Colwellia sp. M166: one gene and its partner. The protein of the gene in region 1 interacts with the protein of each later gene in a pairwise test. Links are inferred from orthologs where the notes say so. Each region holds a gene or a part of one and is shown on either strand. Other genes may lie near its edges.

Region 1 (4,997 bases):
CACCACTTGCGGAATAAGAATAGACGGCCGTGCAAAAGGAATATCACGAGTACTTGAATATAACCAATGGTTGTTTTTTACGCGACCAAAATAGAAGCTAGCTTGCCAAGCTTCATTATAAAAGGCATTCCACTCCAAAAGTAAGTAATCTACACGAAGGCCGGGATGATAACGATTCCCCCCATTAAGGTAGACTGCCTGACCTGCAATACGAAAATCATTATTAATTTGATACGAGGCGTTAATGCCCACTTCGGTTAACTCTAACGATAGACTTTCATCATCATTAATATAATTACTTTTATCTGCGTCAATGATGCCTTGAGCAACAAAGCCATGAATTTGTAATGACTCGCTTTTAACCTCTGCGGCACTGAGATTAAAAATCAAACAAAAGTTACACATAACACTGAAATAATAACAGCTTAAATGAGACGGTTTACTCAGTAACTTTAATGACATTAACATCTTTGGCCTCCGATAAATTTTCCACATAGCCAATAGCACCTTTAGTTGACTTTATCGCTTTGATAAGTTCGCTTTCACTGGCCACTTCAATAGGTGCGACACCATAACCTGAAAATGTTAGCTTGTTCCATATACGGTCAAGTTGATAAGGAAATAAACGCAACTGCTCTTTGCAAAATTTTTGATGGAGTGGACTTTTGCTCGCTAAAACATAGACCACAATAGGCGTGCCATTTTTCCAATGGGCTTGACGCATGGAATATATACGGCGCAATTCGTTAACCGACAACGATGCGGTATCGGCCGTGATATTAGAAATAATATTAATTGCATATACTGGAGAACTAAAGAGTAAAATAATAATAGCAATTTTTAATAATATGACTTTAATAATTTCATCCTTGTAATTAATAGAAGGCAAAGATTATTTAACTCCGCTTACTCCTATGATCAGTTAAACCAATGAATTAATTAAAATTCCTACAGCATTCAGTTTAGTAAATTTATTATAACTTACCTAACATTAACAGCTTTATTTTCTCCCTCAAGTGATTAGACCAGTATTTTGCTGCTATATTCTGCGAAAACACTATAATAATCGTCAAATGAGATTAATTACGACTTTTCAGTCAAATTTATTTCAAACTTATAGTTAAATATGACATGATGCAGTATTACTTAACAATTAAGGTGTTTTTGCCGAAGATGACTACAAAGTTTAACATTTTAGTTTTAAATGGTCCTAATTTAAATATGCTAGGTAAACGTGAGCCAACGATTTACGGCTCATCATCCCTAGCTGAAATTATAGCAAGCTTAACTAGCATTGCCGATAAAATGAACCTACAGCTGAGCCATAAACAATCAAACGCAGAACATATATTGATTGATGAAATTCATGCCAGCTTTGAAAAAATAGACTTTATTATTATCAACCCTGCAGCTTTTACACATACCAGTGTTGCGCTTAGAGATGCTTTATTATCGGTTAATATTCCATTTATTGAAGTTCATTTATCTAACGTCCATGCACGAGAGTCATTTAGACAACATTCATATTTATCAGATATTGCAGTAGGCGTTATCAGTGGTTTAGGCACCAGTGGTTATGAATATGCTTTAGATTTTGCAAGAGATTGGTTAACACACAACACATAGACACTTTTACTTAAGTGATGATATTCACTTAAGTTTTTTATCAATATAAATTAAATAATTATCAAAAGGTATTCACATGGATATTCGTAAAATTAAAAAATTGATTGAGCTAGTTGAAGAATCAGGCATCAACGAGTTAGAGATTTCTGAAGGCGAAGAGTCAGTACGTATCAGTCGCGGTGGCACAATTATGCAAGCGGCACCTATGATGCAAGCTACGCCTATGATGCAAGCAGCACCTGCAGCTGCTGCGCCAGTTGCCGCAACAGAAGCTGCTGCTCCGGCAATAACCGGCCATATTGTTCGTTCACCTATGGTGGGTACTTTCTACTCAGCAGGTTCACCTGATGCTCCGGCATTTGTTGAAGTGGGTCAACACGTTAACGCTGGCGATACGCTATGTATCCTAGAAGCGATGAAAATGATGAACCAAATTGAAGCCGATAAATCAGGTGTAGTCAAACAAATTTTAGCTGAAAACGAAGATGCTATTGAATTTGATCAACCGCTATTCATCATTGAATAAGCCCAACCAATAAGGGTATTTTCATGTTAGATAAAGTTGTTATCGCCAATCGCGGCGAAATTGCCTTAAGAATATTGCGCGCTTGTAAAGAGCTTGGCATTAAAACGGTTGCCGTTCACTCGACAGCCGATAAAAATCTTAAGCACGTATTATTAGCTGATGAAACCATCTGTATTGGTAAACCTTCAGCGATGGATAGTTACTTAAATATTCCTGCTATTATCACCGCAGCAGAAGTTACTGACGCAGTTGCCATTCATCCAGGCTATGGTTTTCTTGCTGAAAATGCAGATTTTGCAGAACAAGTAGAAAAGTCAGGTTTTGCCTTTATTGGCCCTAAAGCGGAAAGTATTCGTTTAATGGGTGATAAAGTGTCAGCAATTAAGGCGATGAAAGCCGCTGGCGTACCTTGCGTACCTGGTTCTGATGGTCCATTAACGGAAGATAATGTAGCTAACTTAGCGCACGGTAAACGTATTGGCTACCCAGTGATCATCAAAGCCTCTGGTGGCGGTGGCGGTCGTGGTATGCGTGTCGTTCGCAGTGAAGAAGATTTAATCGAGTCTATTCAACTAACGAAATCTGAAGCGCGTTCGACTTTCAATAATGATATGGTTTACATGGAGAAATTCCTAGAAAACCCACGTCACGTTGAAATTCAAATTATGGCTGATGGCCAAGGCGGTGCAATTCATTTAGGTGAACGTGATTGTTCAATGCAACGTCGTCACCAAAAAGTTGTTGAAGAAGCGCCAGCACCGGGTATTACACCGGAAATGCGAGCAAAAATTGGTGAGCGTTGCTGTAATGCTTGTATAAAAATTAATTATCGCGGTGCTGGCACTTTTGAATTTTTATACGAAAATGGGGAATTCTATTTCATTGAAATGAATACCCGTATTCAGGTAGAGCACCCTGTAACAGAAATGGTTACCGGTGTTGACTTGATCAAAGAGCAACTTCGCATTGCTGCTGGTCAACCTTTGTCTTATACCCAAGATGATATTAAAGTGTCTGGTCATTCAATTGAATGTCGTATAAACGCTGAAGATCCACGCACATTTATTCCTTCACCTGGAAAAATTACCCGTTTTCATTCTCCAGGTGGTTTAGGTGTACGTTGGGACTCTCATATTTATGCTGATTACTCAGTGCCTCCACACTATGATTCTATGATCGGTAAGTTGATCACTTGGGGTGATAGCCGTGATGTTGCTATTGCCCGTATGCGTAACGCATTAAGTGAATTAGTTATTGACGGTATTAAAACAAATATCGCATTACATAAAGACATTTTAAATGATCAAGGTTTTGTCAACGGTGGTGCAAATATTCATTACCTTGAGAAAAAGCTTGCTGAGTTAGACTAAACGTTAAAGCGTTACTGACTAAAAAGCTCTGCATGCAGAGCTTTTTTTATGTTCAGTGTAAACCGTATGTCGTGATATCATCAACGATAAAGCACGACTTATTATCCATGATTATGGCTAGAAACAATGACTGAATTACTAGAAAAACCTTTACCGCCCGCCGATGATGACTGCTGTGGCGGTGGTGCATGCAACCCTTGTGTTTGGGACCACTACTACGCCGAACGAAAAAAATGGCGCTTACAGCAAGTCGAATTAAAAGCAGCCGCAGAGCAAGAAACAAAAACAACCGACGATTAATTGGCCATCTTAATCACTTTTTCAACCAGCTTATTAATGCCACTTGCCGCTTCCACTAATGAAGTTGCCAGCATATAAGCCGGTGTTGAGACTAATTTTCGAGCTTCATCAACAACAATATCATCAACAGCACATGCTCTATGAGCAAGACCAATATTCGTTAAAGACTGCGCTATGGCAATATCTTGACCAATAGTCGCCTGAGCTCCCTCTCCGTAAATAAGTGGGATCATTACGGGGGCAATGCACATATAACCGGCAGGTTTGTTGGCTTTAACAAATGCTTGGCACACAGCTAGTACTTGTTCATTAACACGAATATCTTCACCATTGATGGCAAAATCAGATAAATTTTTCGCGGCACCGAAACCACCTGGCACTATTAAAGCGTCAAATTCATCAATATAAAACTCTGTTAAATCTTCCACATCGCCACGAGCAATACGAGCCGATTCAACCAAAACATTACGCTGCTCTGCTACCATAACCTCACCGGTAACATGGTTGATAACATGATGCTGATTAATATTTGGTGCAAAACAACGATACTTTGCGCCTGCTTGTTCGATAGCAAGCAGGGTTAATACCGCCTCATGTATTTCAGCACCATCATAGACCCCACAACCTGATAAAATTACTGCTATGTTTTTCACACTGCCTCCTTAGCTATATTCAGCTTATTACGTATCAATTGACAGGCCATAACAAGATAAATAGACACTGCCATTAAGAGTGCAAATGGTAAGGCACTGCCGTCATAAAATACAGCTAAAATAGGACCCGCTAATGCACCGATACCAAAGCGTAAGGTGCCATTTACTGCTGTCACGGTACCGGCATGATCAGCAAACTCTTGCAAAATCAAAGCATCAGCATTCACAGAGATCATTGATAAGCTACCCATCAAGGGCAAAATCACTATCACATGATACAGTAAAGGTAAGGCAAAAATATTTGCCAACAGCAGACTCGTTGACATAACAATTGCCAACGAAAGACCGAAATAAAGCATTTTCCTCGAGCCGACATTGACGACAAAACGGGTATTAATAAAGTGTGCGATCATCAACGCAAAAACATTCATGCCAAACAATAAACTAAACTCGAATTCAGACACCTTGAACACCATCAAATAAACAAAGGGAATCGCGGTTATGTAAGCAAAAAAAGCTAAC
Region 2 (4,981 bases), 1.3 Mb from region 1 along the record:
ACAGCACTACAACCACTAAAGTGGCGATACTTAACTTTGGTACAACACTGAGCCAAGCGAAAATAGCCGCAGAAGATATTAATGCCACGTTAGTTGATATGCGTTTCGTTAAACCGTTAGACCAAGATATCATCAAAACATTATGTGCTAACCACGACTGTATCGTCACCGTTGAAGATAATGCCATTGCCGGTGGTGCAGGCTCGGGTGTTAATGAGTTTATTTTAAGCCAAGGTATAGCGAAAAAGATCCTCAATATAGGACTACCTGATAGTTTTATTAAGCACGGCACACAGGCTGAAATTCACCAAGAGCTTGGTTTGGATAGTGAAGGTATACTTGAGAAGATAAAGCAGTTTACCGCTTTAAATTAAACCTTTAAAACATATTCAAAGATAATAAAAAAGCTATTTGAATTTAATCAAATAGCTTTTTTATTGAGCTGCTAAAAGTTATTCTAGTGATAAGTAATTACAACGCACTCAATTGAATAACAAGTACGTTGATTTCGCTTAACAAAACCGTTTTTAATCAGCAATATACTCAACCACTTCTAGACCAAAGCCTGAAAGTGAATGATATTTAGTCTGTGAGCTTAATAAACGCATTTTACTGACTCCTAGATTAGCTAAAATTTGTGAGCCAACACCAACGTTGCGAGAGCCAACATGACGTTTAACTTCTTTAACAGCTCCACCGGCGTCTAATTTTGCATATTTTTGTACTTGCGCAATAAGCTCCATAGGTGACTCATGTTTGCCTAATAGGACTAACACACCGCCTTCTTTGGCAATTTTTTCTAACGCATCAGCCATTGGCCATTTAGCGACACTTTCGCGTTGACTAAATAATAAATCTCTAAAGGTGTTTTCTAAGTGTACACGCACTAAAGTGGGCTCTTCTGGATTAATTTCACCTTTCGTTAAGGCAAAATGTGCTTGGCCGTCAATAGTGTCTTTAAATACCGTAAGATCAAAATCACCAAACGCGGTTGGTAGCTTACATTGAGAAACACGTTCAATGGTGGTTTCGTTAGCATTACGGTATTCAATTAAATCGGCAATAGTGCCCATTTTAACGCCGTGTTTTTCAGCAATAACTTCAAGATCAGGACGACGCGCCATGGTGCCGTCTTCATTGAGTATTTCAACAATAACAGCGGCCGCTTCAAGACCAGCTAAACGTGCTAAATCAACACTTGCTTCAGTATGGCCAGCACGATTTAAAACACCACCATCTTTAGCAATCAGCGGGAAAATATGGCCTGGTTGTACGATCGAGTTATGATCAGCATCCTTGCCGACTGCCGCTAATACGGTTGTCGCTCGATCAGCAGCAGAAATACCTGTGGTAACACCTTCAGCAGCTTCAATAGAAACCGTAAAGTTAGTGGTAAATTGTGCGTCATTTTTATCAACCATCAAAGGTAATTTTAACAATTCACAGCGTTCTGCTGACATTGGCATACAAATAAGGCCACGGCCATGAGTTGCCATAAAGTTAATCGCTTCTGGCGTAACTTTTTCTGCTGCCATAATGAAGTCACCTTCATTTTCGCGATCTTCGTCATCCATTAGGATGACCATTTTACCTTGAGCTATATCGTCGATAATCTCTTGTGGCGTGTTTAAATTCATGACAACCTCTTTATTTAATAAAACCACTGCGCGCTAATAACGCGTGTGTAACACCTGAAGCTTCTGGCTTGTCAGCTGTTTGCTTGGTAAGTAATCTTTCAATGTATCGGGCGATTAAATCAACTTCTAGGTTAACTTTAGTGCCCACTTGATATTGATTGATAATAGTTTGTTGTGTGGTATGTGGCACAATCGTTAAACGAAACTTATCTGCTGTTAAGCTGTTAACGGTTAAGCTTGTACCATCAATAGTAATTGAACCTTTTTCGGCAATATAGGCGGCTAGTTCTGTTGGCATAGTCAGCCAGTAATCAATACTATTACCTTGATGCTCAATGCTGGTAATTTCACTCACCGAATCAACATGCCCTGAAACCATATGGCCGCCAAAACGCGTGGTTGGTAGCATGGCTTTTTCAAGATTAACGCTATCACCTATTTGATAATAAGCTAAAGCTGTGCGTGCTAATGTTTCACTCGAAACATCAGCGCTAAAGCTAGCACTGTCTATCGCAACAACCGTTAAGCAAATGCCATTAGTGGCAATTGAGTCGCCTAATTTAACATCTGACAAGTCTAATGTTGCAGTATCAATAGTAACGCGTGCGCCACCACCGGAGGTATTAATTGCTCTCAAACGCCCTACGGCTTCTATGATCCCTGTAAACATTGTTTATCTCGTCACTTATTTATCTGTTTATACTGAAAAGAATACTCTTGTCAGCCTATCGATATTAACGACTAAATTTTGCCGTTAATCTAATATCTTTGCCTATCATGCGAATATCGGTAACATCAAGATTTTTCGCTGCTGATAACTGCTTAACGTCGGGCATATTAACTAAGCTTTTTCCGTCAGCGCCCATAAGTTTAGGCGCTTGGTAAAGTACTAATTCGTCAACTAAATTTTCGCTAATAAATGCGCCAGCTAACTGAGCACCTGACTCAATTAAAATATCGTTCAAACCTTGTTTAGCTAAATAAGCCAATAATGCACGAAGATCAATATGATCACTATTTTTCGCCTTAACCATAGGCACTTGTTCTACGAAATGAGGCCAAGTTAGGTCATTTTCAATAGTATGTCGAATTAATAATATTTTACTCTCGCTTTGGAAGATAGCGAGATCAGGTGTTAAGCGGTTTTTGCCATCAATAATAATACGCACAGGTTGTCTAACATCGGCTTGTGCATAGCTATTTTTTAACTCACCTAAGTCATGCCAACGTACAGTCATCTTGGCAGCATCAAAAATGACCGAATCGGCGCCACAAACAACCGCACAACTTTGCGCTCTTAGGCGTTGCACATCAGTGCGCGCTTCACTCGAGGTTATCCATTGACTTTCACCGCTGGCCATTGCGGTTTTACCATCAAGGCTTGCGGCAAGCTTAACGCGAACATAAGGCAGTTTAGTGGTCATTAATTGAATAAAGCCCGGATTTAAAGCCCGGGCATCTTGCTCAAGTAGCCCAAATTGTGTCGTTATACCTGCAGCATTTAAAAGTTCAAGGCCGCGGCCCGATACTTTCGGATTAGGATCCACCATAGCGGCAATAACATGGCCTACTTGCGCTTTAATTAACGCTTCTGCACACGGTGGTGTTAAACCATAATGACTACAAGGCTCTAATGTAACATAGGCAGTAGCGCCCTTCGCCTTGTTGCCCGCTTGTTTTAACGCATGAACTTCAGCATGCCCCTGCCCAGCTTTTTGATGATAACCTTCGCCGACAATTTCATCATTGAGCACGATCACGCAACCAACCCGTGGGTTAGGCGAAGTGGTAAAGTGGCCACGCTTTGCCAAATTAATGGCACCTTGCATAAACTTATAATCTGCTAAAGAAAAATCACTCATTATTGCACTCGAGGTTAAGCCTAATTATGTTTAACTCGTTAGTCATCATCGCCTAAACGGGCAATTTCTTCACCAAATTCTTTGATATCTTCAAACGAACGATAAACTGAAGCAAAACGAATATAAGCAACTTTATCTAAGCTTTTTAGTTGCTTCATAATAATAGTTCCCAACATTTCACTCGATACTTCCCGCTCACCAGTAGCTCGTAGTTGCGATTTAAGTTTATTAATCGACAATTCCATTTCTTCGGTGCTAACCGGTCTTTTTTCTAAGGCTCGTAATAAGCCACTGCGCATTTTATCTTCGTTGAAAGGTTCACGAGAACCATCACGTTTTATAATGCGCGGCATCACTAACTCAGCACTTTCAAAGGTAGTATACCTTTCATGGCACGCTAAACATTCGCGACGACGGCGGACTTGATGACCATCAGAAACTAAACGAGAGTCGATAACTTTAGTATCGGTGGCTGAACAAAAAGGGCAATACATGGATTAGTTCCACAGTCGTGAGAATTTAATCTCGCTATTTTAATTGAAAATCATTCATTAAGCTAAAAATCTTGCCATTAAAGCGAATTTATACCAAGTTTATTAAGTTTGTTCCCACTCAGAAACTTAGTAAAATTGGTATTAAACCGTTAAATAAAAAATGGCCACTACTGTGGCCATTTTTTATGACTTGCCTTACGTTTAGTAAAGAAGTCGTGATTTATTCACTTTGTTATAACGAATTACTTATAAACAGGAAAACGTGCACAAAGTTCACTTACACCTGCTTGCACTTTAGCAATCACAGCGTCATTGTTAATATCGTCTAAAATATCACAAATCCAACCCGTGATCATTTGAGTTTCTTCAACACCAAAGCCACGACGCGTAATCGCTGGGGTACCTAAACGTAAGCCAGACGTTACAAACGGTGAACGTGGGTCATTTGGTACAGAGTTTTTATTAACGGTGATATGAGCACGACCTAATGCTGCATCAGCATCTTTACCGGTAATGTCTTTATCAATTAGATCAAGTAGTAATAAATGGTTTTCAGTGCCATTTGACACAACTTTATAACCACGCTCTTGTAACACTGCCACCATAGCTTTGGCATTATCTAACACGTTTTGTTGGTAAACTTTAAATTCCGGTGCTAACGCTTCTTTAAATGCTACCGCTTTCGCCGCGATAATGTGCATTAATGGGCCACCTTGGCCACCAGGAAATACCGCACTGTCTAATTTTTTGTAAATTGCTGCGTCGTCACAACCAGAAACAATTAAACCACCACGTGGGCCTGCTAATGTTTTATGAGTTGTTGTCGATACTACGTGTGCGTGTGGCACTGGATTTGGGTATAAACCTGCAGCAACTAAACCGGCAACGTGCGCCATATCAACGAAGAAGTAGGCATCAACTTTATCGGCGATTTCACGCATACGAGCCCAGTCAACTATGCCAGAGAATGCAGAAAAACCACCAATGA

What was found. Proteins that work in one complex are often made in the same cells at the same time.
Region 2: the proteins of accC (region 1) and ribD interact in binary tests that used the Escherichia coli proteins (3 or more experiments, as listed by UniProt). The link is inferred for Colwellia sp. M166 from one-to-one orthologs.

Annotation. Positions count from the first base shown.
Region 1 is NZ_CP040755.1:3,227,794-3,232,790, reverse strand. The notes cover bases 1,522-4,348. They hold accC (acetyl-CoA carboxylase biotin carboxylase subunit), read left to right. Parts: upstream 1,522-2,175; coding sequence 2,176-3,522; downstream 3,523-4,348. Other genes in these bases: elbB (isoprenoid biosynthesis glyoxalase ElbB), read right to left, coding at 3,819-4,348; FGD67_RS14610 (oxidoreductase-like domain-containing protein), read left to right, coding at 3,649-3,822; accB (acetyl-CoA carboxylase biotin carboxyl carrier protein), read left to right, coding at 1,703-2,152; aroQ (type II 3-dehydroquinate dehydratase), read left to right, coding at 1,522-1,626. Also shown: FGD67_RS14635 (hypothetical protein), read right to left, coding at 1-468; FGD67_RS14630 (substrate-binding domain-containing protein), read right to left, coding at 440-889; more of aroQ, read left to right, coding at 1,174-1,521; more of elbB, read right to left, coding at 4,349-4,475; FGD67_RS14600 (multidrug effflux MFS transporter), read right to left, coding at 4,472-4,997. UniProt on the Escherichia coli protein: This protein is a component of the acetyl coenzyme A carboxylase complex; first, biotin carboxylase catalyzes the carboxylation of the carrier protein and then the transcarboxylase transfers the carboxyl group to form malonyl-CoA.
Region 2 is NZ_CP040755.1:1,879,880-1,884,860, forward strand. The notes cover bases 1,436-4,246. They hold ribD (bifunctional diaminohydroxyphosphoribosylaminopyrimidine deaminase/5-amino-6-(5-phosphoribosylamino)uracil reductase RibD), read right to left. Parts: upstream 3,500-4,246; coding sequence 2,372-3,499; downstream 1,436-2,371. Other genes in these bases: ribBA (bifunctional 3,4-dihydroxy-2-butanone-4-phosphate synthase/GTP cyclohydrolase II), read right to left, coding at 1,436-1,637; FGD67_RS08525 (riboflavin synthase), read right to left, coding at 1,648-2,307; nrdR (transcriptional regulator NrdR), read right to left, coding at 3,538-3,993; glyA (serine hydroxymethyltransferase), read right to left, coding at 4,236-4,246. In the rest of the region: dxs (1-deoxy-D-xylulose-5-phosphate synthase), read left to right, coding at 1-374; more of ribBA, read right to left, coding at 528-1,435; more of glyA, read right to left, coding at 4,247-4,981. UniProt on the Escherichia coli protein: Converts 2,5-diamino-6-(ribosylamino)-4(3h)-pyrimidinone 5'-phosphate into 5-amino-6-(ribosylamino)-2,4(1h,3h)-pyrimidinedione 5'-phosphate.